DNA from 4 places in the Shimia sp. FJ5 genome. Region 3 is predicted to be linked to each of the others. Evidence: riboswitches for the same ligand, from Rfam matches in the RefSeq annotation. Region 3 holds a riboswitch; each other region holds the start of a gene.
The links. A riboswitch is a leader RNA that binds a small molecule or an ion and turns the genes downstream of it on or off. The one in region 3 is predicted to bind cobalamin.
Positions count from the first base shown of each region.

Region 1: linked by a shared signal. The riboswitch ahead of nrdH (glutaredoxin-like protein NrdH) and the one ahead of R1W01_RS00730 (TonB-dependent receptor plug domain-containing protein) in region 3 are both predicted to bind cobalamin.
Region 2: linked by a shared signal. The riboswitch ahead of R1W01_RS15005 (aromatic ring-hydroxylating oxygenase subunit alpha) and the one ahead of R1W01_RS00730 (TonB-dependent receptor plug domain-containing protein) in region 3 are both predicted to bind cobalamin.
Region 4: linked by a shared signal. The riboswitch ahead of R1W01_RS04040 (hypothetical protein) and the one ahead of R1W01_RS00730 (TonB-dependent receptor plug domain-containing protein) in region 3 are both predicted to bind cobalamin.

Region 1 is NZ_JAWJUV010000004.1:401,778-409,530, reverse strand. Features, by position in the region: gene nrdE (class 1b ribonucleoside-diphosphate reductase subunit alpha) at 1-1,382, opposite strand, end outside; gene nrdI (class Ib ribonucleoside-diphosphate reductase assembly flavoprotein NrdI) at 1,364-1,774, opposite strand; gene nrdH (glutaredoxin-like protein NrdH) at 1,796-2,017, opposite strand; cobalamin riboswitch at 2,103-2,294, opposite strand; gene R1W01_RS14975 (AMP-binding protein) at 2,447-4,207, opposite strand; gene R1W01_RS14970 (amidase) at 4,220-6,499, opposite strand; gene R1W01_RS14965 (ABC transporter ATP-binding protein) at 6,501-7,217, opposite strand; gene R1W01_RS14960 (branched-chain amino acid ABC transporter permease) at 7,210-7,753, opposite strand, start outside.
Region 2 is NZ_JAWJUV010000004.1:411,620-419,372, reverse strand. Features, by position in the region: gene R1W01_RS15030 (UTP--glucose-1-phosphate uridylyltransferase) at 1-154, opposite strand, end outside; gene R1W01_RS15025 (sugar transferase) at 178-1,317, opposite strand; gene R1W01_RS15020 (response regulator transcription factor) at 1,798-2,412, shown strand; gene R1W01_RS15015 (GumC family protein) at 2,724-4,001, shown strand; gene R1W01_RS15010 (O-antigen ligase domain-containing protein) at 4,001-5,347, shown strand; cobalamin riboswitch at 5,441-5,645, shown strand; gene R1W01_RS15005 (aromatic ring-hydroxylating oxygenase subunit alpha) at 5,755-6,978, shown strand; gene R1W01_RS15000 (hybrid-cluster NAD(P)-dependent oxidoreductase) at 6,983-7,753, shown strand, end outside.
Region 3 is NZ_JAWJUV010000001.1:130,142-137,894, reverse strand. Features, by position in the region: gene pcaF (3-oxoadipyl-CoA thiolase) at 1-376, shown strand, start outside; gene paaA (1,2-phenylacetyl-CoA epoxidase subunit PaaA) at 395-1,387, shown strand; gene paaB (1,2-phenylacetyl-CoA epoxidase subunit PaaB) at 1,495-1,779, shown strand; gene paaC (1,2-phenylacetyl-CoA epoxidase subunit PaaC) at 1,779-2,543, shown strand; gene paaD (1,2-phenylacetyl-CoA epoxidase subunit PaaD) at 2,577-3,038, shown strand; gene R1W01_RS00740 (2Fe-2S iron-sulfur cluster-binding protein) at 3,051-4,127, shown strand; gene R1W01_RS00735 (Phenylacetic acid catabolic protein) at 4,141-4,899, shown strand; cobalamin riboswitch at 5,013-5,224, shown strand; gene R1W01_RS00730 (TonB-dependent receptor plug domain-containing protein) at 5,352-7,187, shown strand; gene R1W01_RS00725 (ABC transporter substrate-binding protein) at 7,174-7,753, shown strand, end outside.
Region 4 is NZ_JAWJUV010000001.1:790,072-797,824, reverse strand. Features, by position in the region: gene hemA (5-aminolevulinate synthase) at 1-393, opposite strand, end outside; gene R1W01_RS04070 (M20/M25/M40 family metallo-hydrolase) at 617-1,993, shown strand; gene R1W01_RS04065 (RND transporter) at 2,075-2,296, opposite strand; tRNA gene R1W01_RS04060 (tRNA-Asp) at 2,323-2,399, opposite strand; tRNA gene R1W01_RS04055 (tRNA-Asp) at 2,431-2,507, opposite strand; gene R1W01_RS04050 (M10 family metallopeptidase) at 2,911-4,698, shown strand; gene R1W01_RS04045 (cobalamin-binding protein) at 4,779-5,555, opposite strand; gene R1W01_RS04040 (hypothetical protein) at 5,560-5,862, opposite strand; cobalamin riboswitch at 5,983-6,202, opposite strand; gene R1W01_RS04035 (DUF4345 domain-containing protein) at 6,329-6,751, opposite strand; gene R1W01_RS04030 (NAD(P)H-binding protein) at 6,781-7,608, opposite strand; gene R1W01_RS04025 (AraC family transcriptional regulator) at 7,753-7,753, shown strand, end outside.

The DNA.
Region 1 (7,753 bases), on a different contig from region 3:
GCATGGCTTTCGTCGTTCCCCCGCCGAATAGACGGCACGGAATCGATCGCAGACATCTCCGACACCGCAGTCAGTGCGCGGATCGCAGCGCCAACCGTCTGGCCCAGATCCTTGCCATCCATGGTCTTCGCGATATTGAGAGATCCGAGATTACAGGAGATATCGGTGCCGAGCTTGGCGTAGCTCAGGTCATCGTTGAACTCGGACGCTTCGTTCACCTGAAGGATTTCCGAGCACAGGTTCGACATGTTGATCCGACCCGCAATCGGGTTCATCCGGTTCACCGTGTCCTCGAACATCACATAGGGATAACCGCTCTCGAATTGTATCTCCGCGATGGTCTGAAAGAACGCGCGCGCGTTGATCTTCTTCTTGTGGATACGCTTATCATCCACCATCTCCTCATACTTCTCGGTGATGGAGATTTCGGAGAAAGGCACACCATAGACTTTCTCAACGTCATGCGGCGAGAACAAGTACATGTCAGCGTTCTTCTTGGCGAGTTCAAAGGTGATATCCGGCACCACCACACCGAGAGAGAGCGTCTTGATACGAATTTTTTCGTCTGCATTCTCGCGCTTGGTGTCGAGGAACCGCATAATATCAGGATGATGGGCATTGAGATACACGGCCCCCGCCCCCTGCCGCGCGCCCAACTGGTTCGCATAGGAAAAGCTATCCTCGAGGAGTTTCATCACCGGGATCACACCGGAGGATTGGTTCTCAATTCCCTTGATCGGAGCGCCATGTTCCCGAATGTTGGTCAGCAGAAGCGCAACACCGCCCCCGCGCTTGGAAAGCTGCAATGCGGAATTGATGCCCCGCCCAATGCTCTCCATGTTGTCTTCGAGCCGCAGAAGGAAACATGAAATCAGCTCGCCGCGCGATGCCTTGCCTGCGTTCAAGAAGGTAGGGGTGGCAGGCTGAAAGCGCCCGGAAAGGATCTCATCCATGAACGACATGGCAAGATCCTCATCACCGCGCGCCAACGCCAACGCGGTCATGACCACCCGGTCTTCATAGCGCTCAAGGAAACGCTGCCCGTCCCGGGTCTTTAGCGTGTAGGAGGTGTAGTATTTGAACGCGCCGAGAAAGGTCGGAAAGCGAAACCTGCGGGCAAACGCGGCCTCCCAGATTTTGCGCATGAAGTTCTTGGAATACTGATCCAGCACCGCCGCTTCGTAGTATCCTTCATCCACCAGATAGCCGAGTTTCTCATCCAAAGAATGGAAGAAAACGGTGTTCTGATTCACATGCTGGAGAAAGTACTGTCGTGCGGCCAATCGATCCGCGTCAAAGCGAATATTTCCCTCTGAGTCATAGAGGTTCAGCATCGCATTCAGCGCGTGGTAGTCCAGCGTGTTCAGATCGCTGTCGAGCATAGTTCTTCCCCTAGCGTCACGAGCCCAGCGCGCACGCGGGCAATGTCGGTTTGCGTGCCCGCCAACTCAAAACTGTATAGCTGAGGCACATTGCATTTCTGTGAGATGATGCGACCCGCAAGGGCGTAGGTCGCACCGAAATTTCTGTTTCCGCTGCCGATCACCCCGACAAGCAGGCCGCGTCGCTGCGGGTCATTCAGGAACCGGATCACTTGTTTGGGCACTGCACCACGCCCCTCTCCATCCGCATAGGTCGGGCAGATCAGCACATAAGGCAAAGTGGGTTCCTGTAGCGAGGCCTCTACCTCGACCGGAATACGTAGGGCTGGCCACTCAAGCTGCGACACGAACCTGTGGGTATTTCCCGATGCCGAAGAATAGTAAACAAGCATCGGTGGCCGCTCAGACACCCCCTAGGCCAAACGCGCGATCATGTCGGGACGAAACCCGGACCAATGATCACCGCCCGCGACGACGACTGGCGCCTGTCGATATCCCAGTTCGGTGACATGCGTCATCGCGGCGTCATCCTGCGTCAGATCGACAACATCGTAGGAGACCCCTTTGGCATCCAGCGCGCGGGTGGTTGCGGTGCACTGCACACATGCGGGTTTGGAATACACAATGATGCTCATCTGTCCTCTCTCTCTTTTTTGTACGAGTCGAGGACGCAGTGCCGGGCATCCGCCCAATGCACGCCCCCGAACCCTCCGTTCGTGGTCATCAAGTCGTGCTTGCGGCAGGTCTCCTGACTCGTGGATTTATGCTTGGCTGGCCTTCCCGAAAGCGTACTTTCAGTGGCGTATTCAACCGCGCTCTCCACTTACAGTTGCGGGGGCAGTGCCGGCTTTGAACCGTCTTCCCTCTTAGCCTCCGATCAGAATCGAAGGAACCGAAGCAACACCATATAGGGGGTGATGGCGGGTTGGTGTCAATATATGGAGGGCGCCCGGCGCAAATTTCTTTCTGCGCTGACGTAGATCAGAGCACTTTCACCTCACGAAAGCGGGCACCCTCCCTCTTGGGATGTTCGATCATTCGGCCTGCGCAGGTGTTCGCAGCACCTATTGCATCTCGGCCGAGAGAAGATCGGCCATCATGTCGCGCATTATGTATTTCTGAGGTTTGCCGGTGATCGTCATGGGGATCTCGTCAACGATGCGAAAGTGCCGCGGAACCTTGTAGTGCGCAACTTGCCCCTTCAACGCCTCGCGAAGTTCCTCTTCGCTCAAATCGGTGCCGGGCTTCGCAATCGCCCAAGCGCAGACTTCCTCGCCAAATTTCTCATCGGGAATCCCGAAGACCTGCACATCACTCACCTTCGGGTGCCGCATCAAGTATTCTTCGATCTCGCGCGGGTAGATGTTCTCTCCGCCCCGAATGATCATGTCTTTCACGCGGCCGACGATGGAGCAGAAGCCCTCTTCGTCGAACACGGCGAGGTCACCGGTATGCATCCAACCGTCCACGATGCTCTCGCCGGTTTTGTCCGCATCTTCCCAGTAGCCCTTCATGACCGAATAGCCACGGGTGCAAAGTTCGCCCTGGGTGCCGACTGGGACAATCCGGCCCTCCGGATCGACGATCTTGACCTCGAGGTGGGGATGCACGCGCCCAACAGTCTCGCAGCGCTTCTCTGTCGGATCATCCACGAAGCTCTGAAACGAAACGGGCGCGGTTTCCGTCATGCCATAGCAGATCGTCACCTCATCCATGTTCATTTCAGAATTCACGCGCTGCATCACTTCGACAGGGCATGGCGCGCCCGCCATGATGCCTGTGCGCAGATTGGAAAGATCGCGTGGAGTATGATCGAGGTCTTCTAGCATCGCCACGAACATGGTCGGCACCCCATAGACCGCCGTACAACGCTCCTTGGACAGCGCATCAAGCGTCTGCGCCGCATCAAACCCTTCGCTCGGGAAGACCATGGTGGCTCCTTTGCTGACCGCGCCAAGGACGCCCATCACCATCCCAAAGCAATGATAGAGCGGCACTGGAATCGCGAGCCGATCCGCCTCGGAGAGGCGAATACGGTCTGTCACGTAGCGAGCGTTGTTGACGATGTTGTAGTGCGACAGCGTCGCACCCTTCGGCATCCCAGTCGTGCCAGACGTGAATTGAATGTTTATCGCATCATCGGGGTCGAGCGTCTTGTCGATTTCGGGGATGCGGAGCTGCTGAGCCGGGCCGCCTAGTTTCCTCAAATCCTCGAAAGAGTAGGCTCCGGCACCTGGGGCGTCATCCATGATGATGACATTTCTCAAATGCGGCAGTGTCGCGGAACGCAGACGCCCTGGTGTGCAGGTCGCCAATTCAGGGACGAGCTTGCGGATCATACCGGCATAGTCGGACGTCTTGAAGGACTTGGCCGCAATAAGGGCTTTGCAGGCCACCTTATTCAAAGCGTATTCCAACTCCCCCAGGCGATAGGCCGGGTTGATGTTCACAAGGACAAGGCCGACACGGGCAGTCGCGAACTGCGTCAACACCCACTCAAAGCGGTTGGGAGACCAGATCCCGACCCGGTCGCCCTTTTCAAGACCGAGCGCGAGCAGCCCGGAGGCCAACTCATCCACGGCGCGGTCGAGATCGTAATAGCTTAGCCGGATCCCCTGTTCGCAGAACACGATGGCATCGCGGGGGCCGAACCTAGAAACCGCATCCCGCAAGAGCTGCGGGATGGTTATATAGGCCAATGGCGGGGTCGCCGGACCACTGACATAGGACTGCCCGTCTTGGGGAGCGATGCTGTGCACCGCCGCCCCGCTCTCTGATGACCAATCAGAGATGCGCGTCGCCAGACTTTCGTTTAAGATGGACATGTCGATCCTCCCTTACATGCTGCGCCAATCGCCCGATTTTTCGAAGGCATCCGCTGCTTGGTAGATCTTCATTTCGCCATAGTGTGGACCGACCAACATCATGCCGATAGGCAACCCCTCGCTCAGGCCGCAGGGGATGCTCATAGCAGGTAGGCCACCGTTGAACGGTGCGGTGTTGGCGACCATTTCAAAAGCGCGCTGCACATATAGGCTTAGCGAGCAATCGGCGGGCGGATGCGGCTGCGGCTTGATCGGCAAAGTCGGCATCAGCAGAAGGTCGTATTGCTTGAGCGCAGCCATATAGCGTTCGTTGCAAAGCCGCATAATGTTCTGCCCCTTGCCGTAGAAGCGCCCCCGATACTGGCGCTGGAAATATTCCCCGACGAACATACAGGCTTTCAGAGAGTGGCTAAGCTCATCCGCGCGGCCCTGCCATTGCGACATGTGATCGGTCATGGAGGGCAGGAACAGACCTTTGTAGTTGGTGCCCGTCGAATTGCCCCACATCATCCCGTCCTGAAGCCCCTCAAGTGTGATCGCTGTCCAGGCATCCATGGCGGTATAGTGTTCTGGAATCGACACCTCCTCAATGCGCGCGCCCAGCTCGCGAAAGCGGTCAGCTGCCTGCATGACCTTGGCATCCACGTCGGACTCCGAGTTGTCGTGGGCGAACCCTTCCTTGAGGATACCAATACGCAACCCATGCGCTCCACGTCCCAGCGCCTCGGTATAGCTATAGAGCGTGGGTTTGTACTGGCGCGGGTCAAGACCGTCCTCACCGGCAAGCACTTCGAGCAGGAGCGCATTATCGGCAACCGTGTTGGTGACCGGGCCGAGGTGGTCAATGGTTTGCTCAATCGGCATCGCACCAGTGTAAGGGACGAGGCCATGGGTGGGTTTCATGCCGTAGACGCCGCAATTCGAAGCCGGAATGCGGATCGAGCCACCCTGATCACCGGCAATGGCCATGTCGACCTCGCCCGACGCGACGAGCGCGGCAGATCCACCAGAAGAACCGCCCGCCATGTAACCACGCTTCCACGGATTATGGATCGGGCCTTTGGCGTTGGTGTGAGACCCACCCGAGAGGCAGAAATTCTCGCAATGTGCCTTGCCTGCGATGACTGCCCCGGCGTCGAGCATCCGGGTGACGATGGTGGCGTCGATTTCGGGCGTATAGCCTTCCATGATGGAGGAACCGTTCATCATCGGCACCCCCGCGAGGCAGATCGTATCCTTTAGCGCAATGCGTTTGCCGAGCAGTTTGCCATCCGGAGCGCCCCGTACTTCGGTCTTTACATACCAGGCATTGAGGGGGTTCTCCGATGGGTTCGGAAAATGACCGGGGCTGCGAGGGTAACGGACCTCGGGCAGGTAATCCGGCATCGCGTCGAGCCGGTCATAGGCCTGCATGTAGGGTTCGATGATCTCGCGGTATTCCTCGAGGTCTGCATCCGAGAGGTTCATTCCGAACCGGCTGGACATGTCGCGCATCTGCGAGAGGGTCGGTCGTCTAATGGTCATGTTGGTCACCACAGTTGCGGCAGCCGGCTCGGTCGCTTGTGCCGCCTGATATTGAGAATGTGTTGTCGGAGTAGGCTTGATTTTCTGAGAGCCCCCCGCCTGGCCACGGGTGGATCGCGCGGCGCCGAAGCCGAGGAACTGATCGACCTTGGCTTGATCCGAGAGATCGGCCTTGCTCAACGCGCCGGTGATACGGCCACGCTCGAGAACGAGCACGCGGTCAGAAAGGTCAGCGATAAAATCGAAGTTCTGTTCAACGAGAAGGATGGAAAGGCCACGGCTCTTGCGCAGCGCAAGGAGGGTTTCGCCCATCTCCTCGATGATCGAGGGCTGAATGCCTTCGGTCGGCTCGTCCAACAAGAGGAAATCCGGATCGCCCATCAGGCAGCGGGCGAGCGCGAGCAGTTGTTGCTCGCCCCCTGAGAGGGCACCTCCATACTCGTGCCAAGCAAAGCGCAGATTGTCGCGCACCGAAAGCTGAGGGAAGATACCCCGCCCCTGCGGTACATAGCCAAGACCAAGACCCGCCCTTTCAAAAGGCGACATCCCGGTGATGTCAGTGGAGTGGAACCGGATCGCCCCGGACCCTGCGGGCAGAAAACCCATGAGCGTCTTCAACAGGGTGGTCTTGCCCATGCCGTTGTGGCCAAGGATGCCCACCACCTCGTTTTCGCCGACGGCGAAGTCGATCCCGTGCAGGATCGGCACTTTGCCATAGCCGCCGGAGAGGCTTTTGACCTTTAGAATCTCTGTCGCGTCTTCCGTCATCTCAGGCCTTCTTTCCAAGATAGACATTGCGAACCGTGGGGTCCGACATGACGCGGTCTACGTGATCTTCCATCAACACTTCTCCCTGGTGGAAAACCGTCACCATCTCGGCAATCGAGCGAATGAACTGCATGTCATGCTCGACAATGATGATCGCCGCGGTCTTGTTGAGTTCGTGGATGATGGCCGTCATACGTTCCACGTCCTCGGCGCTCATCCCCGCAGCAGGTTCGTCGAGCAACACCAGCCACGGATCGCCGACCGCCACGAGGCCAAGCTCGACCCGCTGCCGTTCGCCGTGGGCGAGACGCCCAAGATCGTCCCGCGCGATTGATCCAAGCGCGAGGCGATCAATGATTTCCTGCGTCTTCCGGTTAGCGTCTTGCACATCATGAAACCTGCGCGCGGCGAGCCAGATGTTTTCGAACACGCTCAGGCTATCCATCACGTTCGGCGTCTGTGTCTTGATGCCGACGCCGAGCGAGGCGATCTGATGCGGCATCCATTGGGTCGTTTCGATGCCGCGCATGTAGACTTCGCCCTCGGTTGGGGTCTGTAATCCGGTGACGCATTTGAAGAAGGTGGATTTCCCGGCTCCGTTCGGGCCGATCAGACAGCGCAACTCCCGCGCGCGGAGTTTAAAATCAACATTGTTGGATGCGACCACGCCACCAAAGCGCATCGTGAGGCCATGGGTTTCGAGAACAGTTTCAGCCATTCTGAAGCTCCCTGTTTCTCATGCGGCGTTGCTGGTGGATGCGGCCCAGGGGGCGGCGGCCAAAGCTTACTTTCCAAAGACCCACCAGCGCCGGGACGACACCCTTGGGCAGGAAAAGAACGAAAAGGACGAGGATCAGACCGGTGATCAGCGTGTTGTCGATCATGGATTGTTGCCCCAAGAGGAATTTCAGGTAGGCCAGCCCGGCGGCACCAAGGATCGGGCCAAAGCGCGTGCCAAGCCCGCCGACGATGCACCAGATGATGATCTCGGCGGATTGGCCGAGGGAAAACAGGCTCGGGGTGACGATCTCGGCCCAGTTGGCGAAAAGCGCGCCCGCCAGTCCCGCGATGGCTGCGCCGGTGGCGAAGAGAACGGTTTTGCGAATGCGCACGTCATATCCCATGAGGGACATGCGGGTTTCGTTCTCGCGGATGCCAACGGCGATGCGGCCGAAGCTCGATCGCAGCAGGGCGGATACGAGGAAGAACACCAGACCGAGCAGGATTGCACAGACATAGAAATAGCTATCGCCC
Region 2 (7,753 bases), on a different contig from region 3:
CCTCGATTCCAGCGGCACGCGCCTCGTCCACCGCATACTGGATCAAGGGCCGATCCACGAGCGGTAGCATTTCCTTCGGAACTGTCTTTGTCGCAGGCAGAAAACGGGTTCCCATACCAGCGACGGGGAAGACGGCTTTTCTTACAGGTTTCATAACGTTTTTCCTCTCATTCGGAATTAGTAGGCTCCACGCCCCGAGAAAACGGCGCGGAAGGTCAGAGCAATCAGGATTAAGTTGAGTAGCGTGGAACGCGCGCGCACATAGGCGAGATCGAGGTCGATCATCTTGTCAAAACCGATATCCGCCCGCCCAGACACTTGCCACAAACCGGTGATACCGGGCTTCACTGCAAGACGGCCCATGGCGCGGGACGGGTACTTATCGACCTCTTCCTGCAACGCGGGGCGTGGCCCAACCACAGACATCTCACCCCTCAACACGTTGAGAAGCTGAGGCAATTCATCAAGCGAAAGACGGCGCAGGTACTTTCCGATCCGTGTGACACGCGGGTCATTTCGAGATTTAAAGCACACCCCTTCGCGATCAGATTTCGCGAGTAGAGCCGCGCGGCGCGCCTCTGCGTCCACATGCATCGAGCGAAACTTGTAGACACCAAACGTGCGGCCGTCCTTGCCAACGCGTATCTGCTTGAACAAGGCCGGGCCCTTGCTGTCGAGCCGGATCAACGCGGCCAATGTCAGCATGGGAAGGCCCAACACCGCCAAACCTAGGCTTGCGATCACAATATCCAAGCAACGTTGCGAATCCATCTGCCGTGCCGCATGAACGGAGGCCCGCATCAGGAAAGTGGCATTTCCGACAAGATAGCGTTTGGCCATGCGGCGCGGCTCCATCGCGAGCCGCCATACCCATTCCATCCGCCGCTTGCGCAACCAGTGCGGAGCCCGTCTCACATTGCCGGCAAGGAAATCAAAAAGCGCGCCAACGCCGAGAACCAATGGAGCATCGATCAACTGTCGATGTGCATCGATCCAAAGTTCCTGACGCGGGACTCCCATCGCAACGAGCACGATATCCGCACCCGACGCATTGATCTCTTCGATCACATCGAGAGGACGCGCCACATCGCCATATCCGTCCCGCGTTCCTGCAACTTGCAAACCAGGAATGTCGAGGCAAAGGCGCGCCGATGCGGCCCTTGCAGTACCGGGCTTACCACCAAGAAGAAAGACCGATAACCCCCACTCCGCGGCCTGTCGCAGAAGGCGCGGCGTGAAATCCGTCCCGTTCAGGTTTTCGGCGATTTGCTCTCCCTGCATCCGTGCCGCAAGTTCGACACCAATCCCATCAGGCAAGACCAAATCCGCACGCGCCATGGCAGCGGCATAGGCTGGGTCTTCTGCGCGGATATTCGCGCAATGTGCGTTGAGAAAAAAGACGCTTCGGCGCCCAGGAGACAGCAAGGTGCGCACAACGCGATCCGCAGACGCACTCACAACGCGCTGCCCCAGGATTCTGCATGTCGGCAGGGTATGCGGGGTCGCAGCGACAGAGCCGTAGTATAGATGTCTGGCGGGTTCGAAATGCATGGCGTGATCTCCGGCACATGTCAGTTAAGCAGTGTCCGGTAACCATGATTGTCCCTGCGACTTGGCGATAGCCGGGCGAAGGGACAGTTCTTGACGCGGGTGGTTGAAAGCTCATCCCATAGGGCATTATGATGATCCCGGAGGGAGATGTATCTATACGCAAGGATAGGTAAAACGCAGGATCCTGATCTTCAATCCGCCGCAATCTCCCAGTATCAGGTGCGTAAGTTAACTCGGAGTAACCCCGTGAAGATATTGATTGCAGATGATCACGAGTTGGTTCTCGATACGTTGGTCGCTTATATTAAGGCAGCAGGTGGAATCGAAGTCACGACGGCGCCGGATTTCAACACCGCCGCGAAGATCATCAAGGCGGAAGGCCCCTTTGATCTTGTCCTGCTCGATCTCAAGATGCCCGGTATGAACGGTCTCAAAGGCCTCGAAATGGCCATCGCCATGGACAACACCGAGCGGGTCGCCCTTTTCACGGGAGAAGCGACGCGATCGCTTGCAGAAAGAGCACTTGATCTCGGAGCTGCGGGTTTCGTACCCAAAACGCTTCCTGCCCGCTCTCTTGTAAACGCCATTCGCTTCATGGCGATGGGTGAGCAATACTTGCCTGCCGGGTTCATGACCTCTGAAGAACCCGAATCCCAGCATCCGCTCGCCCGTAAACTTACGCCCCGTGAGAAACAGGTGCTGCGCGGACTGACCGAAGGCAAATCCAACAAGGAAATTGCCCGCGACCTCGACCTTTCCGAACCGACGGTAAAACTGCATGTGAAAACGCTCTACCGCAAACTCGGCACCAATAACCGGACCCAAGCGGCCTTGATGGCTCAGGAAGAAGGCTTGCTCTAAGCTGCCTGCTATCCGAAGGGGTAGCCATCTCGTCTTTCGCGCGGTGACGTATCCCCTTGGCCGAATGACTTGAAGCCCGTGTTCAGCGTAGTTCTCTTAACCATAAAGAGGACTCTTGCATGACTTCCCCGGATCATATCGAAACCGTCAGCTCCACAAACCCACTGCGGTGGCTGTCCATTTGTCGCCGCCCTTTGCGCTCGCTAAGTTGGCGTCGCATCCTAACGGGGGGACGGCTTTCGGACGCTGGCCGCCTGCCGCGGTATGCAGCAGTGTTTTTTCTCGGGGCCAGCGCTCTTTGGGCGCCGATCATGGGATACCTTGCGACGGCGCCGCTCAAGTTCAGTTCCCACGCTTCCCTGATCCTACCTGGATCCGGTGCATCCGCTTCGGTCAATCTCAACGAGATTGGCCACGCTTCGTCCTACGCCAATTCCGCCTTCTCGAACGGCTCTGTCAGCCCGACTGAGACCTACAAACGCCTGATCGGCGCAGATCGCATTCTGGAAACGGCGGCGGCAAGCCTTGGCCTAAGCCATCACGAACTAGAAAGGCCAAGAGTCACACTGGTCGATCAAACCAGCCTTATTCACATCGAGGTCAAAGGCGGGGATCCCGAGGCCGCACAACTCTATGGAAACGCACTCATCGCAGCGTTCTTTGACGAGATCGATCAGCTGCGCTCTGATGAACTCGCCACGCGCGAGAAAAGCGGCAATTCAGCGATCGAAGATTATACCCAGTCCGTGCGTGACACGCGCGCCGCGATCAACGAACTGCAGGCCCGAAGTGGCCTCACCAACGCGGATCAGTACCGCGCGCAACTTGCGGCCCACGATCGCCTAAAGCAGGAACTGAGCTCTCTGGAGAACGAACTGGAGCATCAGGCTGTGAAGGTCAGCGCTCTGGAAACCGCGCTCAACCTGCCACCCGAGTCCGCAGCGATGACGCTTAAGCTCTATGCTGACGCCCCCTATCTTGAACTGTTGAAAGAGGTGTCCATTCATGCCGCTGTCCTTGCACAAGCCGCGACCACGTTTGGCGCGCGCCATCCAACCCGCCTGAAAGCGCAAGACGCCTATGACGCGGCGACAAATGCCGCGCGTACCAGGGCCGCGGCGGTCACTGGGTTGACGATGGAAGACCTACCACATCTCGACAGAGCGCCGGAAGGACAGCGGGCCGCGCTTCTGAGCGAACTCGTGCGCGAGAACGCCCACCGCGCCGGCCTCGCCCGTCAACATATGGCTATGGCAGAACGCGTTGACGAGGAAGAAGATCGGCTAACGGCCTTAGCAAGTTTGGCAGCCGAACTAGAAGATCGGCAGCGCGATTTCGCTGTTGCCGAAGCGGTATTTGCCTCGGCCATTGCCCGCACTCAATCGACCAAAACCGACGTCTATGCGTCCTATCCTTTGATTCAGGTCCTTGAGAACCCGTCCCGCCCCGAACACCCTTCGTCTCCGAGACGCAAACTCGCTCTGGCTGCGGGGATCGCGGCCACCTTCATGTTGTGCATGGGGCTGTTTCTCGCTTGGGTGCGCCAACCGCTCGTTTCCCGCCTGCTGAATACGCCGAAGGAACGGTGATGCATCCGCTCCGACCGCGCAATCCTGCCGAGTCCCTCATATGGCATAGCTTGACACTCACTTGGGTGTTCTATGCCTTCGGGGCACTCTACGTGGTCGGGCCAGTCCTCGCTTGGGTGCTTGCGGGACTAGCGGCGCTATCCCTCTACCTCGGCAAAGCCATCCGTCGCGATCTATGGCCGACCGGTCCAGTGCCCTGGATCGTCTGGCTCTGGATCATCGGAATGAGTGTCATGCTGATCGCCCTATGGATCGGTCATATCGACTGGGGCTTGGGGCTGAAGAAGACGATCAAATCGAGTATTGGTTGGGCCAAGGGTTGGGCACTCCTTGCCCTGTTTCCCTTGGTTGGAGCGGTGTTGCCCATCCGACGCGAGCTCCTGATACGCGCGCAATGCGTGCTTGGTCTCTGGACCTTGCTCATCGCACCGATCTTGCTGCTTGCCCCTTACCTCGGTTTGCCCGAGCGAATTTTCACCTCGCCGCTGAAGGCGGTCGGTGGACCGGGGCCGGAGTATTTCTCGGTCTACCTATTTACCTTCGACCCTGCGAGCTGGACACCTCGCTGGCAGTTCTACGCACCATGGTCGCCTTTCGCGGCACTGCTCGGCGTATTGTCGGTCCTCTTCGCCCTTGAAGAGAGGCATCGCGGCTGGATGCTGGCGGGGCTAGGCGCTGGGGTTCTAATGATCCTTGCCTCAAAATCACGTATGGGGCTCGTTGGTCTGGTCTGTTGCACATTCGGACCAAGGTTGCTGCCACTCGTCATCAAGAGCTGGGCCTGGCTGGCCCTATCAGCTGTCACGGCAAGCTTCGCCACTTGGGGTGCGACAGCGCTTGATCTTGGAAAGGCCGGCATACATGGCTTCAAGGCAGCGCGCGCCGATAGCACGCGCGTGCGAGAAACGCTTCAACGCATTGCGCGCGAAAGATGGGAGACCGATGCCGTTTGGTTTGGTCACGGCACCGTTCAACCGGGACCGCATCTCGTGGAATACATGCCAATCGGCAGCCACCACACATGGTTTGGCTTGCTCTTCGTCAAGGGTCTCGTGGGCTTCCTCGCCTTGTTGGTTCCGCTATTGGCCCACCTCGCCGTTGTGCTTACGGACGGCGCCCGCAATCCAAGGGGCCGTCTGCCACTCGGTATTCTCATGACCCTTGTTCTACTTTCTTTTGGCGAGAACCTCGAAATCGAAGCTTACATGCTCTGGCCCGCGCTCATCTTGCTCGGCTGTCACCTCCGGGAGATGTCACGAGACCCCGAAGGTCGCGGGCAATCTCACCCAGACTTCCCTCCCCCCACTGAATCGCCATTTCAACATGCGACTTCCAGCGCTGCGTAGGTGATCACTTTCGCCGCAAGGCAATTTCCGGGCATCAGTGCGCTTTTGAACCTGAAGATGTCGCTTGCATTTCAGCAATGGGCCCGCCCTCGGACCACTCTGAAAAAATGAGGTGCTGCTGTTTCGTTGGAAACGGCAGAGAATTGGGAAACCGGTGCAATTCCGGTACTGCCCCCGCAACGGTAACGAAGGTCAGGTTTCGACAGTCAACCACTGGAACGAGGATTCCGGGAAGGTGTCGCAACCGGGCGTAAGCCCCTTCCAAGTCCGGAAACCAGCCTCATGCATATGTCAAACCGCGGGTGGCGGTGGGGGCACCTGTTTCGGGCGGCGTCCTCACGCCACCGAATGGCGTCTCCCTGTCATCCGCCCAGAAATCGCCGCGGGGCGCGGCAGGAGAGCCAGAAATGAATTCAGCAACCGAGCTTCTTGCGCGGCGCAGGCCGGGCCATTCCCTTGAACAGGCGTTCTATATCGACCCGGACATCTTCCAACTAGACCTCGAAAACATCCACTATCGCGATTGGCTGTTTGTCATTCCTGCCTGCGAATTGGAGAAGCCGGGCAGCTATGTAACGCACAAAGTGGGTGCCTACAGAGTGATCATCGTGCGCGGTGCGGACAATGAGGTCAGGGCCTTTCACAACACCTGCCGACACCGCGGCTCAGTGATCTGCAAAGCGCGCAAAGGCAACGCTCCCAAACTGGTCTGCCCGTATCACCAATGGACCTACGAACTCGACGGCTCCTTGCTCTGGGCCCGAGATATGGGTTCTGATTTCGACCCGAGCCAGCATGGGTTGAAGACAGTGCATTGCCGTGAACTGGCCGGGTTGGTCTATATCTGCCTTGCAGATGAGGCACCTGATTTCGACACCTTCGCCGAGATCGCGCGCCCTTATCTTGAACCGCACGATCTTGCCAACGCTAAGGTCGCTCATGAAAGCTCAATCATTGAAAAGGGCAACTGGAAACTGGTCTGGGAAAACAACCGAGAATGTTATCATTGCGGCGGCAATCACCCTGCCCTTTGCCGCACCTTCCCGGATGATCCCACTATCACAGGGATTGAAGAGGGTGCGACACCGCCGCACCTAAAGACCCACTTTGATCGTTGCGAGGCCGTGGGTCTACCGTCGCAGTTCTACATGCACGACGACGGCCAGTTCCGCTTGGCACGCATGCCCCTAAAGGAAGGCGCTGAAAGCTATACAATGGATGGGAAGTCGGCCGTACGTCGCTGGCTTGGACGCGCGCCTTTCGCGGATGCAGGCTCTTTGTTGAAGTTCCACTACCCGACAACCTGGAACCACTTCCTTGCCGACCATTCCATCGTTTTCCGCGTGACCCCGATTAGCCCCACGGAAACTGAAGTCACGACCAAATGGTTGGTCCACAAGGACGCAGTCGAAGATGTGGACTACGATCTGAAACGGCTCACCGAGGTCTGGCAAGCGACGAATGACGAGGACCGTCAGGTGGTCGAGGATAACCAACAAGGCATCGATAGCCCGGCCTATGTTCCCGGTCCCTATTCCGCAATTCAGGAATCCGGCGTTCTACAGTTTGTCGATTGGTATTGCACAACGTTGGCCGAACGCCTGCATTCTAATGCTCTGGCCGCGGAGTAGAAAAATGATCTCATCTTCCTCTTTCTCCTCTGCGCTCTGGCAGGACAACGAGATGCTGGAATGTGTCTCAGTCGTGCCCGAAATGGCGGACACGGCTAGCTTCTCATTTCGTTCGCCCTCCGGAGCACAGTTCTCCTATGATCCGGGCCAGTTTTTGACCCTGGAAATCCCTGCGCCGGAACAGCCAGGTGGCGTTGTGCATCGCACCTATACGATCTCGTCTTCGCCTTCGCGCCCGCGCACGATTACCATCACCGCGAAGGCGCAAACCGATAGTATCGGGACACGCTGGATGCTCGACAACCTGAAACCGGGAATGCGACTCAAGGCTATTGGGCCTGCGGGTTTGTTCTCGAACGCGCACAGTCAGGCAGAGAAATTTCTGTTCCTCTCAGCGGGATCGGGGATCACACCGATGATGTCCATGACCACCTGCATGTGGGATGAAGGGCGCGATCTGGACGTGGTGTTCATAAATTGCGCCAAACGTCCTTCCGAGATTATCTATCGCCAACGCTTGGAACAGATGGCCAGTCGAACCTCCGGCTTGGATCTGAAGTTCGTGGTTGAAGAACCCGATCCCTTCCGCCCTTGGACCGGCTATCAGGGGTTCTTCAATCAACTTATGCTCGGTCTCATGGCGCCGGACTACCTCGAGCGCGAGGTCTACTGCTGCGGCCCTGAGCCATTTATGACCGCGGTGCGCGAGGCTTTGGTAGGGCTCGGGTTCGATATGGAGAACTACCATCAGGAGAGCTTTGGTGCGCCGGTCGAA
Region 3 (7,753 bases):
GCCCATCGCCCGCGTCGTCGGCATGGCCGCCGCCGGTGTCGCGCCCCGCGTTATGGGGATTGGGCCGGTTCCCGCCACCCGCAAAGTGCTCGCGCGGACCGGACTCACCATCGAACAGATGGATGTGATAGAATTGAACGAAGCCTTCGCAAGCCAGGGTCTCGCGACACTGCGCGAACTGGGTGTCGCGGATGACGCGCCCCATGTGAACGCCAATGGCGGCGCGATCGCACTTGGCCACCCGCTCGGCATGTCCGGCGCGCGGCTTGTGCTGACCGCCGCCTATCAACTGAAACGCACCGGCGGGCGCTATGCCCTCTGCACCATGTGTGTCGGTGTCGGTCAGGGTGCGGCCCTGATCCTCGAACGCGTCTAAAACAGGGAGGAGCCTGTCATGTATGCACAAATGGTCAAATCCACCGGCTCGGGTGTCAAATCCCGCGACGAGATGAGCGACGAAGAACGCGCCTTTCAGGACAAGGTCGACGCCGATATCAAGATCGAGCCGCGCGACTGGATGCCCGAGGGCTATCGCAAGACACTGATCCGTCAGATCGGTCAGCACGCCCACTCCGAAATCGTCGGACAGCTTCCCGAAGGCAACTGGATCACCCGCGCGCCGACGCTCGAGCGCAAGATGATCCTCCTCGCCAAGGTGCAGGACGAGGCCGGCCACGGTCTCTACCTCTACTGCGCCGCCGAAACCCTCGGCGTGACCCGCGACGACCTCACCGAACAGCTTTTGTCGGGCAAGATGAAGTATTCCTCGATCTTCAACTACCCGACCCTGAACTGGGCCGATATCGGCGCGGTGGGGTGGCTCGTCGATGGCGCCGCGATCATGAATCAGGTGCCGCTTCAGCGAACGTCCTACGGTCCCTATAGCCGCGCCATGATCCGCATCTGCAAGGAAGAGAGCTTCCACCAGCGTCAGGGCTACGACATCATGATGAAGATGGCCCAAGGCTCCGAAGCCCAGAAGAAGATGGCACAGGATGCGCTCAACCGCTTCTGGTATCCCTCGCTGATGATGTTCGGCCCGTCGGACGCCGAAAGCGTCCACTCGGCCCAGTCGATGGCGTGGAAAATCAAGATCAACACCAACGATGAGCTGCGCCAGAAATTCGTCGACCAGACCGTGCCGCAGGCCGAATACCTTGGCCTCACGATCCCGGACGAGAACCTGAAATGGAACGAGGAAAAGGGCGGCTACGATTTCTCCGAGCCGGACTGGACAGAGTTCTTCGAGGTCCTCAAGGGCAACGGCCCCTGCAACAAGGAACGCCTCGGTGACCGGGTGAAGGCATGGGAAGACGGCGCATGGGTCCGTGACGGCCTGCTCGCCCACGCCGAAAAGAAAGCCGCGCGCAAAGTCGCCGCAGAGTAAACGCCGCATCCACGCGCACGAACCAAGCCGCTCATCGCCTGTCCGGGTCGCCACGAACCCAAGCCCCGTACAGGCCTGACGAGCACCGCAAGGAAAAGGGAAGAGACATGAAAAACGAATGGCCCCTTTGGGAAATCTTCATCCGTGGCCAACACGGGATGAGCCACCGCCACGTCGGCTCGCTGCACGCACCCGACGCCGAGATGGCGATCAAGAACGCCCGCGACGTCTATACCCGTCGCAACGAAGGCGTCTCGATCTGGGTCGTCGAGGCTCGCCATATCGCGGCCACCGTGCCGGGCGAAAAGGGCCCGCTCTTTGAGCCCTCCGAGAGCAAGGTCTATCGCCACCCGACCTTCTTCGACATTCCCGACGAAGTGGGGCACATGTGATGGCTGTCGATAAGAACCTCCTTCTGGAATTCCTGCTGCGGCAGGGCGACAACGCGTTGATCCTCGGGCATCGTGTGTCCGAATGGTGTGGCCATGCGCCGGTGCTCGAAGAAGACATCGCGCTCGCCAATACCGCGCTTGATCTCATCGGCCAGACCCAGATGTGGCTCGGCTATGCCGCCGAGGTGCAGGGAGAAGGCAAGACGGCGGACGATCTCGCCTTCCTGCGCGACGCTTGGGATTTCCGCAACGTGCTCTTGACCGAACTGCCCAATGGCGACTTCGGCCAGACCCTGATGCGCCAGTTCCTCTTTGATGCGTTCCAGTCGGTCTACCTCGCCCGCCTGCTCGGCTCGACGGACGAGACCGTTGCCGCCATCGCGGCCAAGGCGTCGAAAGAGGTCGCCTATCACGTGGAACGCTCCGCCGATACCGTCGTCGGCCTTGGCGACGGCACCGAGGAAAGCCATGCCCGCATGCAGGCCGCGCTTGACTACCTCTGGCCCTATGTCGGCGAGATGTTCGAAAGCGATGCGGTCGATACCGCCATGGCCGAGGCCGGTGTCGCCCCCGATCCCGCGACCCTGCGCGACGAATATGACGCGCTTGTCACTCGTGTGCTGACCGAGGCCACGCTGACCATTCCCGAAAGCCGTTTCGCCCACAAAGGCGGACGCACGGGCCAGAGCCATACCGAACATCTCGGGCATCTTCTGACGACGATGCAATGGCTGCAGCGCGCCTATCCGGGCAACACCTGGTAGGCACCGCGCCCCCGCCGCCCAAGGAGCAAGGACATGACCCAGCCAAGCATCGAACAGGTCTGGGAGTGGCTCGGAGCCATTCCCGACCCCGAGATCCCGGTCATCACATTGGTCGATCTCGGCATCATCCGCGATGTCGCCTTTCATGGCGAAACCTGCGTCGTCTCGGTCACGCCGACCTATTCCGGCTGCCCCGCGACCTCGATGATCAATGTCGATATCGAGACCTGCCTGCGCGACCACGGGCTGAACAAGATCGAGCTCAAACAACAGCTGAGCCCCGCCTGGACCACGGACTGGATGTCCGAAAAGGCCCGCGCCGCGCTCGAGGAATACGGCATCGCCCCGCCCCAGGCCAAAGGCACGCCCGCCCGCTGCCCGCGCTGCGGTGGTGATCATATCGAGAAGCTGAGCCAATTCGGATCGACCCCCTGCAAGGCGCAATGGCGCTGCAAGGACTGTCTCGAGCCGTTTGAATATTTCAAGTGCATATAGGGAGGAGACCCGATGGCACGTTTCCATGAACTGGAAGTCACCGACATCCACAAGACGATCCGCGACGCCGTTGTCGTGACCCTCAAGCCGACCAATGGCGCGGCGACCGAATTCGACTTCACCCAAGGCCAATACCTGACCTTCCGCCGCGATTTCGACGGCGAAGAACTGCGCCGCTCCTATTCGATTTGCGCCGGCAAAGGCGAAGGCATCCTTCAGGTCGGCATCAAGCGCGTCGATGGCGGCGCCTTCTCGACCTGGGCCAATGAAGACCTCAAGATCGGCGACCGGATCGAGGCCATGCCCCCGATGGGCGGCTTCTTTACCCCGCTCGACGCCGCGCAGGAGAAACAATATCTCGGCTTTGCCGGTGGCTCCGGCATCACCCCGGTGCTCTCGCTTATCAAGACCACCCTCACGCTCGAGCCGAGATCGACCTTCACCCTCGTCTACGCCAACAAGGCGGTGAACACGATCATGTTCCGCGAAGAGATCGAAGACCTCAAGAACACCCATATGGGCCGGTTCAACGTCATCCACGTCCTCGAATCCGACGCCCAGGAAATCGACCTCTTCACCGGTCTCGTGACCGAAGAGAAATGCGCCGACCTGTTCAAGACCGGCTGGATCGACATCGACCACGTTGACACCGCCTTCATCTGTGGCCCCGAACCGATGATGCTCGGAATCGCCTCCGCCCTGCGCAATGCGGGCCTCGACGACTCCCGCATCAAGTTCGAGCTTTTCGCCTCGTCGCAACCGGGCCGGGCCAAGCGCAAGGCCGTCTCCAAGGACGCCGCCGCCGGGGCCAATCAGGCCAGCGCCGCGATTACCCTTGATGGCTCGACCCAGACCATCGAGATGCCCAAGGATATGTCCATTCTCGATGCCGCGCTCTCGAACAACATGGACGCGCCCTATGCCTGTAAGGCCGGGGTCTGTTCGACCTGTCGCTGCCGTGTGATCGAGGGCGAGGTCGAGATGATGACCAACCACGCCCTCGAGGATTACGAGGTTGAAAAGGGCTACGTGCTCTCCTGCCAATCCTACCCGGTGACGGACAAGCTCGTCATCGACTACGACCAGTAAGGAGGACAGAGCCATGGCTGACGACATGTCGATCGAAAACTACCTCGCCCAAGGCGGGGTTCTCACCAACCCCTCGAACGTGCCGCCGCGCTACCGGGGCGAGTTGATGAAACTGATGGCGAGCTTCGTGGATTCCTCTCTCGCAGGGGCCGCGGGCTTTGCCGATATCATCAACGAGGGTCCGGGCATCAAAGAACGCATCGCCGCCGCGCGCATCGTGCTTGAAAAGACCGACAATGCCGACAAGGTGCTCTCGATCATGGGGGAGTTCGGCGCCGATACCGCCCGCTACGCAACGCATCACCCGTGGACCGCGCGCCTCGCACGCGACGCCGACATCGGCACAACGCGGACCGAACAGGACATGCGCCTTGCAGTGTTCAACTACCCGCTCGCGGGCTGGTCGGATGCGGTGGTGATGAACCTGCTGATGGGCCGCGCTGTCACCGTGCAACTGACCGAGCTGTGCCGCGTCTCCTATCAGCCGCTCGCCGAAGCCTTCCGCGCGATCCAACCGGTGGAACGCCATCATGCGGAACTCGCCGAAGAAGGCGTCGCCAAACTTCTTGAAACCGAAGAGAGCACCACGCTGCAAGCCTCGGTCGACTATTGGATGCCGCGCGTGGCCGCCTCTTTCGGCGCCGCGGAATCGACAAAGGCAGAGATGCTCGCCGCGATGGGCCTGCGCCACGAAAGCAACGCCACGCTGAAAGCACGCTGGAGCGCGGAAACCGGTGCCTGCCTCGAAAAGCTGGGCCTGAGCGCCGCCTGAAATCGCGATGGGATGCGGGTCAAAGGCCCCATCCCTTGCTTTTTTGCAACGCGCCCTGTCCGCAAAGGTCTGGCGAAACGCGATTCCGCATTGACTTTGCAGCCCGTCTCGGGCCATTCACCTCTCGTTCTGGTCGGGCTGTTCAGCAGCCCGTGAAAAGGGAACGAGGTGCGCCGCGACCCGCGGCAAACCCTCGACTGCCCCCGCAACTGTAAGCGGCGAGCGACCTCGGACAATGCCACTGTTCTCCTTAGGAGAGGATGGGAAGGCCCGAGCCAGCTTTGACCCGCAAGTCAGGAGACCTGCCAGAATGTTCACCCTGTCCGGACGCGGGGCGCGTTCAGACAACGGACCTTCCGTCGTGGTGGCACTTCTCACCGTCGCGGGAGGGCCACGTCCTTCCTCAAGACATCTTGCATCAAACGGGCATCACCCGAATGAAGGACAGACACATGAAACGGACGCTCCTGGCCTCCGCCGCCCTCGCGGCCCTCGCCACAGGCCTTACAACCCAAACCGCATGGGCCGAAGAGGTCTATGACCTCGACGAGATCCTCCTCTCCCCAAGCCTCGCCCCTATCGAGGCCGCCCGCACCGGCGCGACGGTCGAAATCATCGACGAGGAAGACCTCGAAGATGCCGATACAACCCTGATCCAGACCCTGTCTCGTGAACCGGGCGTGTCCTTCTCGGCAAACGGTGGCGTCGGCACCAACACCACGATCCGCCTGCGCGGCCTCGATAGCAAATATATCGGCGTGCGCATCGACGGCATCGACGTGAGCGATCCGACCTCGACCCAGAACGCCTTCAACTTCGGTGGCCTGACAAGCGCAGGCATCGGCCGCATCGAGGTTCTCAAAGGCTCGCAATCGGCGATCCACGGCTCCGAAGCCATCGCTGGTGTCATCAACATCACCTCCAAACGCCCGACCAAGCTTGGCTTCTCCGGCTCTGTCGGCGGTGAGGTCGGCAGCTTCGGCACCGTGTCGAGCGATTTCACCACCGCCTACATGAACGATCGCGCCGAAATCTCCTTCACCCTGTCGCGTTTCCATACCGAAGGTATCTCCGCAACCGCGGGCGACCCCGAGAAGGACGGCTTCGATCAGACCATGGCGAACTTCAATTCGCGCTTCGACCTGACCGACACCCTGACCATCGGGGCCTCGGCGCTGTGGCGCGACTACGAAGTCGAAATCGACGGCAGCACCCCGAACAACCTCGGCACCCAGAAAGGCGCGCGCGTCTTTGCCGAGTTCGTGACCGGCGCCGTGACTCACGAACTGAGCTATTCCTACTACAAGACCGACCGCCGCGATCCGGCAAGCATCTACACCACCCGCTTCCTCGGCGACCGCGAGCAGATCGCCTATCTCGGTTCGGTTGACCTCGGTGCCAATGCAGGCCTGACCTTCGGTCTCGATCACACCGAAGAAACCGCGAGCCTGACAACCGCCGTTCCGGCCACCACCGTCAATACCATCGACACCAACTCGGCCTTTGCTGAACTCATGGTGCAGCCGATGGCGAACCTCGACCTTTCGCTCGCCCTGCGCCGAGACGATCACTCGCTCTTTGGCGGCGCCACGACGGGCCGCGTTGCAGCTGTCTGGCACGTCTCTGACGACCTGCGCCTGCGCGCGGTCTATGGCACCGGCTTCCGCGCGCCGTCGCTCTATGAACTCTATAGCGCATCGGGCAACCCGGCCCTGAAACCGGAAGAAAGCCGCTCCTTCGAGCTTGGCCTTGAGAAAGACTTTGGCCCGGGCAACACGGTCCGCGTCACCGCTTTCCGCACCGATGTCGACGACCTGATCGAGTATTTCGACCCCGATGGCTGGCTCGGCCCGATCCCCGGCGCCTATGCTCAGGTGCCCGGCACCACCTCCTCCAAAGGGATCGAGCTTTCGGGCACCTATGTGATCTCCGACATGCTGTCCTTCTACGGCAACTATACCTTTACCGATGCCGACAACTCCGGCGTGACCCTCGCGCGCGTTCCCAAGCATGACCTGATCCTCGGCCTTGACGCCACCTTCGGCAACGGCTTCACCGGCAACGCCGAGGTGCAGCACGTCGCGGACGTCACGCCAAGCATCTACGCCCCCGCGGGCCACAAGGTCGGCGACTACACGCTCGTAAACCTTGGTGTCGGCTATGACATCAACGAGACGGTCAAGGCATATCTGCGCCTCGAGAACGTGCTCGACGAAGACTACGAGACCGCAGGCGGCTTCAACACGCCAGGCCGCGCAGCTTACTTCGGTATCCGTGCGTCCTTCTAAGGTCATATCCCTGCTCGCCGCGCTGGTGCTTTCCAGCGCGGCGGCGTTTGCCGATGCGCCCCGGCGCGTCGTCTCCCTGAACCTGTGTACAGATCAGCTCGCCATGCTGCTCGCCGCCCCGGATCAGCTCAAATCCGTTTCCTACATTGCCCGTGACCCACGCGCCTCCGCCATGCCCGAAGAGGCCGCGCGCTACCCGATCAACTATGGCGGTGCCGAGGAGGTCTACCTTCTCAATCCCGACCTCGTGCTCGCCGGCGCTTATACTGCGCGTGCGACCGTCAACATGCTGCGCCGCCTTGGCATTCCCGTCTACATCATGCGCCCCGCCCTGACCCTCGATGAGGTGTCGATCCGCATCACGGAAATGGGCGCAGCCTTGGGTCGTGAAGAGGCCGCCGCCGCGCTGCGCTCGTCTTTCGAAACCGAGCTTGCCGCCCTGCGCGCAACCGAAGGCCCCCGCCCCCGCGCCGCAATCTACAACGCCAATGGCTGGACACCGGGCGAGAACTCGCTGCCAAGCCAAGTGCTCAAGGCCGCAGGGTTCACCAATGTCGCCACCGAAG
Region 4 (7,753 bases), 660 kb from region 3:
GGGGAAAAGTTTCGGCAGGGTCGAAAGCGTCGCGTCATTGGCGATGTAGGCCGAAGTAAAGAGAAGCGCCGCTTCTTTCTGGTGGAGATCGGCAAGCTCTGCCTCGAGGCGCTTGTGATAAACGGTCGTACCCGAGATGTTGCGCGTCCCGCCCGACCCGGCGCCCGTCGCATCCACGGCTTCATGCATCGCGGCGAGGACAACGGGATGCTGACCCATGCCGAGATAGTCATTGCCGCACCACACGGTGATCGGCTGTTTTTCCCCGTCCGGACGGGTCCAGACAGCATGCGGGAAGTTACCTTTTTCGCGTTCGATATCGATAAACGTCCGGTACCGGCCCTCTTCATGAAGGCGGTTCAGAGCGTCATCGAGCTTGGCATTATAATCCAAAGGTGTTCTCCCGATCTTAACTGGCATTCGCTTGCGCGGGTCGGAGATGCCACATTTATTCACGTTCATGAATGGATATATCGCGCGCGTCCATCGAGCAATACGTTACATTTCGTAGCACCTTTAACATTGATCTCGGTCAAGCCCGCTGGACAGTCCTGCGATCGCTGTTAGGCTCCCTCCCAAATCACATTCCCACCCGAACGCGCAAGGAGAAATCCGCATGTCTCTCGACACTGTTCTGTCCCGTATTGATTCCGATCTAGACGCCGCTACCGAGCGGCTGCTCGATTTGCTGCGGATTCCCTCGGTTTCGACCGATCCGGCCTATAAAGAGGATTGCGACAAAGCTGCGGATTGGCTTGTGTCAGAACTGCAAGCGCTTGGAATTTCGGCTGAAAAACGCCCCACGCCCGGCCATCCCATGGTCGTGGGCCATGTCGATGGCGACGGGCCACACCTTCTTTTCTATGGCCACTATGATGTGCAACCCGTCGATCCTCTCGAGCTTTGGGATACCCCGCCGTTTGAGCCCGCAATCGAGGACACGCCTAAAGGAAAAGTGATCCGTGGCCGTGGATCCTCCGACGACAAGGGCCAGCTGATGACATTCGTCGAAGCCTGCCGCGCTTGGATCGCGGTGCACGGCAAATTGCCCTGCAAAATTACTTTCTTTTTCGAAGGAGAAGAAGAATCAGGCTCGCCCTCCCTTGTCCCCTTCATGGAGGAAAACGCCAAGGAACTCGGCGCCGATATCGCTCTGATTTGCGATACGGGCCTCTTCGAAAGCTCTGTGCCCGCGATCACGACACAGCTGCGTGGCCTTCTCGGTGAGGACTTTACCATCACTGGCCCCTCCCGCGATCTCCATTCGGGCATGTATGGCGGCATTGCCATGAATCCGATCCGCGTTCTGACGAAAATCCTCGCCGGGCTGCATGACGAGACCGGCGCCATTACCCTGCCCGGCTTCTATGATGACGTGCCCGAGCTGGCCGACGAGATTCGCGCCCAGTGGCAGGGCCTCAATTTCGACCACGAGAGTTTTCTCGGCGATGTCGGTCTGAAGTCGCCCGCAGGCGAACAAGATCGCACCCCGCTCGAGATGATCTGGTCGCGCCCAACCTGCGATGTGAACGGGATCTGGGGCGGTTATACTGGCGACGGCTTCAAGACCGTGCTGCCATCAGAAGCCTCGGCCAAGGTCTCTTTCCGCCTCGTTGGCCAACAAGACCCCGATAAGATCCGCAAGGCCTTCCGAAGCTACCTCGAAGACAACCTCCCCGAGGGGTTCACCGTCGAATACCGCACCGACAAGGGCGCGCCCGCCTCGCAAATGTCCATCGACGATCCCGCCTTCGAGAAGGCGCGCAAGGCGCTTTCCGATGAATGGCCGCGCCCGGCGGCCTATGTCGGCTGTGGCGGCTCGATCCCGATCGCGGGCTATTTCAAAGAAATCCTCGGCATGGACTCGATGCTCATCGGTTTTGGCCGCGACGACGACCAAATCCACTCCCCGAACGAGAAATACGACCTCGAAAGCTTCCACAAAGGCACGCGGTCCTGGGCGCGGATCTTGGACGAACTGAGCAAGGGGTAACCTTATTTGAGCGTCCGCAATCGATTTGCGGGCGCTCAATAGACAGGACGCAATCGCGTAGCGCGCACCCACCGCCAATCTTTAGCCGGACCTACCAGAACGCAGCCCCTTGATCGCAAGAACAAGAACCGGGGCACCATGCATCGCGAGGTCGAACCAATCGAGCGGGCGCACCAATGTGCCGGCCCCGAGCATCTTGAGCTTTTCCCATAGGTGCGGCTCAGGCAGGAACGGCGCCAACCCCAACAACAACGCCACAAGCGTCACATCGCGCCAACGAAGCCTGTCGATCCATGCCAACATACTTTTCTGACCTTTCAGGGAAGAAGTGGCGCGGTTGACGGGGCTCGAACCCGCGACCCCCGGCGTGACAGGCCGGTACTCTAACCAACTGAGCTACAACCGCGCATACGCTTCGGGTGCTGGACGGACAGTGGTGGCGCGGTTGACGGGGCTCGAACCCGCGACCCCCGGCGTGACAGGCCGGTACTCTAACCAACTGAGCTACAACCGCTCACTGTCCGCCCGGGGCTTGGCCCGAGCGTGAGGCGGTGTTTAGGCTGAGGCAGAGGGCGCGTCAAGCGCATATCCCGCGCGATGCGAAAGTTTTTTGACGGCCCTGTTCCCCCTCTCGCAAACCCAGACACCTTCCCCCATAGGACACCGGTTTTCATGCGATCTCAGGGGTCGAAGGCAGATGGTTTCGACGGCCCAACACATGCGACGCCATGCCCCTCCGAAAGGAGGTAAACCAAAGGTAAACGCGGGTTGACTCGAATCCCTTGGCACAAGATAGAAGACGCATAGCGAGATCGGCATTCCCTCAAAGATTGCACGTAGACGATCTGAACATTTGACCTTGATATTTGCCCGAGTCATTTCCCGCCTCGAGCATACCAGACGGAAAGATCACGAGTATGAGCGGCATTGGTAATAGCACAACCCTCGTCACCCAGAGCGGCGATGATTTCATCGACGGCGTCTTGACCAACCAGCGTTGGAGCGACGCCACGATCGAGTATTCCTTCACGACCGACGGTTCGGTCTACAGCTATTTCAGCTCCGATGGGCTCACCGATCTGCCCGCAAACCATGTCGATGTGACCAACCAGCAGAAACTGGCCGTACAATTCGCCCTCGATGCGGATAACGGCACCAATAGCGCCGCTTCCGCCGGCTTCTCCGTGGAAGGGTTCACAAATCTGGGCATCGACCTGGACACCACTCCGGATTCGTCTTTTTCTTCCCGCGAACATATTCGCATCGCCAACACGACCTCCTACCTTGTCCCGACCGCACGAGTCGGCGACTTCCCGGGCAATGACGAGACGAACGGCTCTGATGACAACGGCGACGTCTGGTTCGGCCCATATAGCAACAACATCTACCACACGCCGCAAGCGGGCAACTACGCCTGGGCGACCCATATCCACGAGCTTGGCCACGCGCTTGGCCTGAGCCACGGTCACTCCTACTGGGAGTTCACCGACCTTCCCTATGCCTATGACTCGATGGAATACTCGATCATGACCTATGCCTCCTATGTCGGGGCATATACTGGCGGTGGCTACACCAACGAAACTTGGGGCTATGCCCAGACCTGGATGATGGCCGATATCGCCGCGCTGCAATATATGTATGGTGCCGATTTCACGACCAACTCCGGCGATACCGTCTACAAATGGAACCCCGGTTCCGGCGACACGCTGGTGAATGGCCAGGTGGCCATCGACGCGGGTGGCAACGTGATTTTTGCGACGATCTGGGACGGTGGCGGCACCGACACCTACGATCTCTCCGCCTATTCGAGCGACCTCGAAATCGACCTGCGCCCCGGCCAGCACTCGGTCTTCGACCAGACCCAGCTCGCCGAACTGGACAAGTATGACATCGGCTCCGAAACCGCACGCGGCAGCATCTTCAACGCCCTGCAATACGAGGGCGACGCCCGCTCGCTGATTGAGAACGCCATCGGCGGCAGCGGCAATGACGAAATCGTCGGCAACGCCGCCGACAACGAGCTTCAGGGCGGCGCTGGCAACGATACCCTCACCGGTGACGTTGGAGACGATACCCTGCTCGGCAACAACGGCATCGACAGCCTTATCGGCGGAGACGGCTTTGACCGGCTCGAAGGCGGCGAAGGCGACGACACCCTGCGCGGTATGAAAAACGGCGATGTGGCCTATGGCGGCGACGGCAACGACACCATCTATGGCGGCAACGGCCACGATGACCTCTATGGCGAAGGCGACAACGACCGGATCTATGGTCATGGCGGCGCTGACCTGATCGAAGGCGGTATTGGCGGAGATCGCCTGTTCGGCGGTCGCGGCGATGACACGATCCTCGGCGGCAACGGCTATGATAGGCTCTTTGGCAGCAAGGGCCGCGATATTCTCAACGGTGGAATCGGCAACGATACCCTGACGGGCGGCGAAATGGCCGATACCTTCGTCTTTGACGATGGCTTCGGGCACGACATCATCCGCGACTTTGCCGCTGCCAACCTCGAAAAGGTCGACCTGTCCGGCGTGACCGAGATCACCGACTACACTGACCTGATCGCCAACCACCTTGTCGACGAGGGCGGCTTTGCCAAGATCGTGGACGGGGACAACTCGATCCTGCTCGAGGGTGTGGCGTATACCGACGTGCGCGACGGTGTGAACGGCTATACTGAGGACGATTTCCTCTTCGTCTGATCGCCGCGCCTCCCCGAGGCCGCATGAAGCTACCAAAGGCCGATCCCTCCGAGGGGTCGGCCTTTTCTCTAGCCAAAGCGCTAGGCCAATGCCGCGGCGATCGCGTCCAACCCATCGGTCAATGCGGCAGGACCGGGCTGTAGGATCAAGGGCGATTTGATCTCGACAATCCGCCCCTCCCGCACCGCGGGAATGCTGTCCCATCCGGCGCGCGCCGCGATTTTCTCAGGCCGGACTTTCTTGCCGCACCAAGACGCTAGGATCACGTCAGGCGCGGCTGCGATCACCTGTTGAGAGGTTACGAAACGGTCTTTGGCCTTGTCCTTGCCTGCAAGCTCTGGGAATGCCTCGCGCCCGCCCGCAATCTCGATCAACTCGGAAACCCAGCCGATACCGGTGATCATCGGTTCATCCCATTCCTCGAAATAGACCGTCGGACGGGCCCGCCCCTCTGCCTTCGCTTCGAGTTTCGCCAACCTCTGCTCATAGTGATGCACAAGTCGCGCCGCGCGCTTGCTCTGCCCCACCATCGCGCCCAGGTGTCGGATCATCGCAAGGATCCCGGCAACGTCGCGCTGATTATAGCCCATCACCGTGACGCCTTCGCGCAACAAGGCCGCGGCGATATCGGCCTGCAAGTCTGAAAAGGTCAACACAAGGTCAGGCTCAAGCGCGAGAATCTTGGGGATATCCGCCGAGGTAAACGCCGAAACCCGAGGCTTCTCGGCCCGCACCCGCTTGGGGCGCACCGCATAGCCCGACACGCCAACGATCCGATCTTCCGCACCAAGAAGATAAAGCGTCTCGACCGTTTCCTCTGTCAGGCACACGATCCGTTCAGGGGGAAAGCGTCTCATGCCGTCACGTTGCCGCGCGCCGCGCCCGAGCCCCACCGCGCCGAAGCTTGCGCGGCAGCGCCAAGGGCAATGGCTCAATCGGCACCCGCATCGACGCCAGAAGCAGATCGCAAAAAACCGCAATGGCGGGGGATGTGGCAATGAACGGCATTGCAGCGGTATAGGCCTGCATCGCCTCTTCGCGATAATGCGCCATCGGCTTCAGCGCCCCAAGCCACTGCATATATCCGAGCTGGCCAAGCTCGGTCGCCCGATCCGGGCACACATAGCCAATATCAAGTTGAGAAATCGTCCGTTTCAGAAGCATCGCGCCCTCCGCGCAAGAAGCGAGGGTAAGCGGCGCAGCGGCGATCGCGTGACGTATATAGCGTCCATCCCGGTCTCTCCGGCCCGTGGCACCCCGCCAGGGTTAAAGTGACTGCAGCGCGCGAAGCACGCCGGAGATGGCAGGTCTCCTGACTTGCGGGTCGTTGCTCTCCCGAACCTTCCCGAACCGCCCGCATTGCGGGTCTGGGTTCAGTGGCGTGTCTCGGGGTCGCTCACCGCTCACAGTTGCGGGGGCAGTCGTGGACTTGGGCCAAGGCCCGCACCACATTCCCTTTTCAGCCGGCCACGCAAGGCCGGACACCATCCCTTGCGTCGTCGCAGAAAAACCGCGCTGTGTCCAGCAAAAGCAGAGCCCATGCGACACAGGCGCAGCGCCGCATCAGGCAGCCTCAGACCAGAGGCGTGGGGCGAGGCCATCCAAGCGGCCCCGCCCCGGTCTCGCACCGTCACCCATGCAGTGCGGTGGTCTGCCGAAGCGCGGTCGCGCCTCGTGCGATCTGCCGCCATACCACGAGGCACAGCGCACCGATGAGGACTTCAAGACCAAGAACACTGGCGATCGCATCGCCGGGCCAGCCGTCAAGCACAATGCTGACCAGACGCCCGAAGACGAAAGCAAAATAGACAAGCGTCCCAAGCGCGGCGGACAAATGCGCGAGGCCGGGCCGGATGGCGCCCACAAAGACCAAGGCGCCAAGAGCGGCAAGGTTGGCACCGGGCGCGCGCAACTCGCTAAGAGCGGCCGGATTTTGGCTGATCTCGATCCCGTAACCGGCATAGAAGGCCTGTGGAACAAAGGTGATGGCAAGGCCGATCCCAAGCCCTGTGAGGCCTGCGACCCCGAGGATGAGTTTCTGAAAGAGTGTCATGTGTTTATCCTTTCAATAGCTGATCTGGTTCAGGCCGCATCGGCCCAGGCGCCGCTCTGTGCGGCGGTTTCTGCAAAGGTGAGGAAGTCACGCGGCGCTCGGCCCAGGGCGCGCTGCACACCGTCGGTCACATAGGCGTTGCGTCCGTCCAACGTTTCCCGCGCGATCCCCGTCAGCACATCGGCGATCATCTCGCCCTGCGCTTCGAGCAAAGCCGCATGGAAATCCTCAAACGAAATCGGCGCATGTGCGATCGACCGACCGCTGGCCTTTGAAAGCGCTTCGGCCATCTCGGCAAAGGTCATCAGGCGCGGACCGGTCACTTCATAAAGCGCGCCGTCATGGCCCGGTTCGGTCAGCGCCGCGACCGCCACATCGGCGATATCGTCGACATCGACAATCGGTTCCTGCACCTCGCCACCCGGCATCGGGACCACGCCTGCCATCACCGGCGCATGCAAAGCCCCTTCCGAGAAGTTCTGAGCGAACCAGGCCGCGCGCACGATGGTAAAGCGCAGACCAGAGCCGCGCACCACCTCTTCCGCGCGCTGTGCATGGTGCTCGCCCCGTCCAGTCAGCAGGACAAGCTTTTCAACGCCCGAGGCACGCGCCAGATCAACAAGGGCTGAAACGGCCTCCACCGCGCCGGGCACGGCGATATCAGGGAAATACGAGATATAGACAGAGGACACGCCTTCAAGCGCGGCAGGCCATGTCTCTGGCGCGCTCCAATCGAAAGGCCGCGCCGCGCGACGCGACCCGCGGCGCACCGGCAGGCCAAGCGCTTCGAGGCGGCGCGCAACACGCGATCCGGTCTTGCCGGTGGCGCCAAGAACTAGAGTGGTTTTGGTATGCATGGGGTTCTCCTTGGGATGCATAGGTCGTTTGATGCCCCCAAGGTATCGACGCGCTCTGGATGAACAATTCCCGCACGTCCGGATTTATTACCCCATCGTCCAGCATATCTGGACGTAAGGTGATAATCACGCCACAATACCCCCA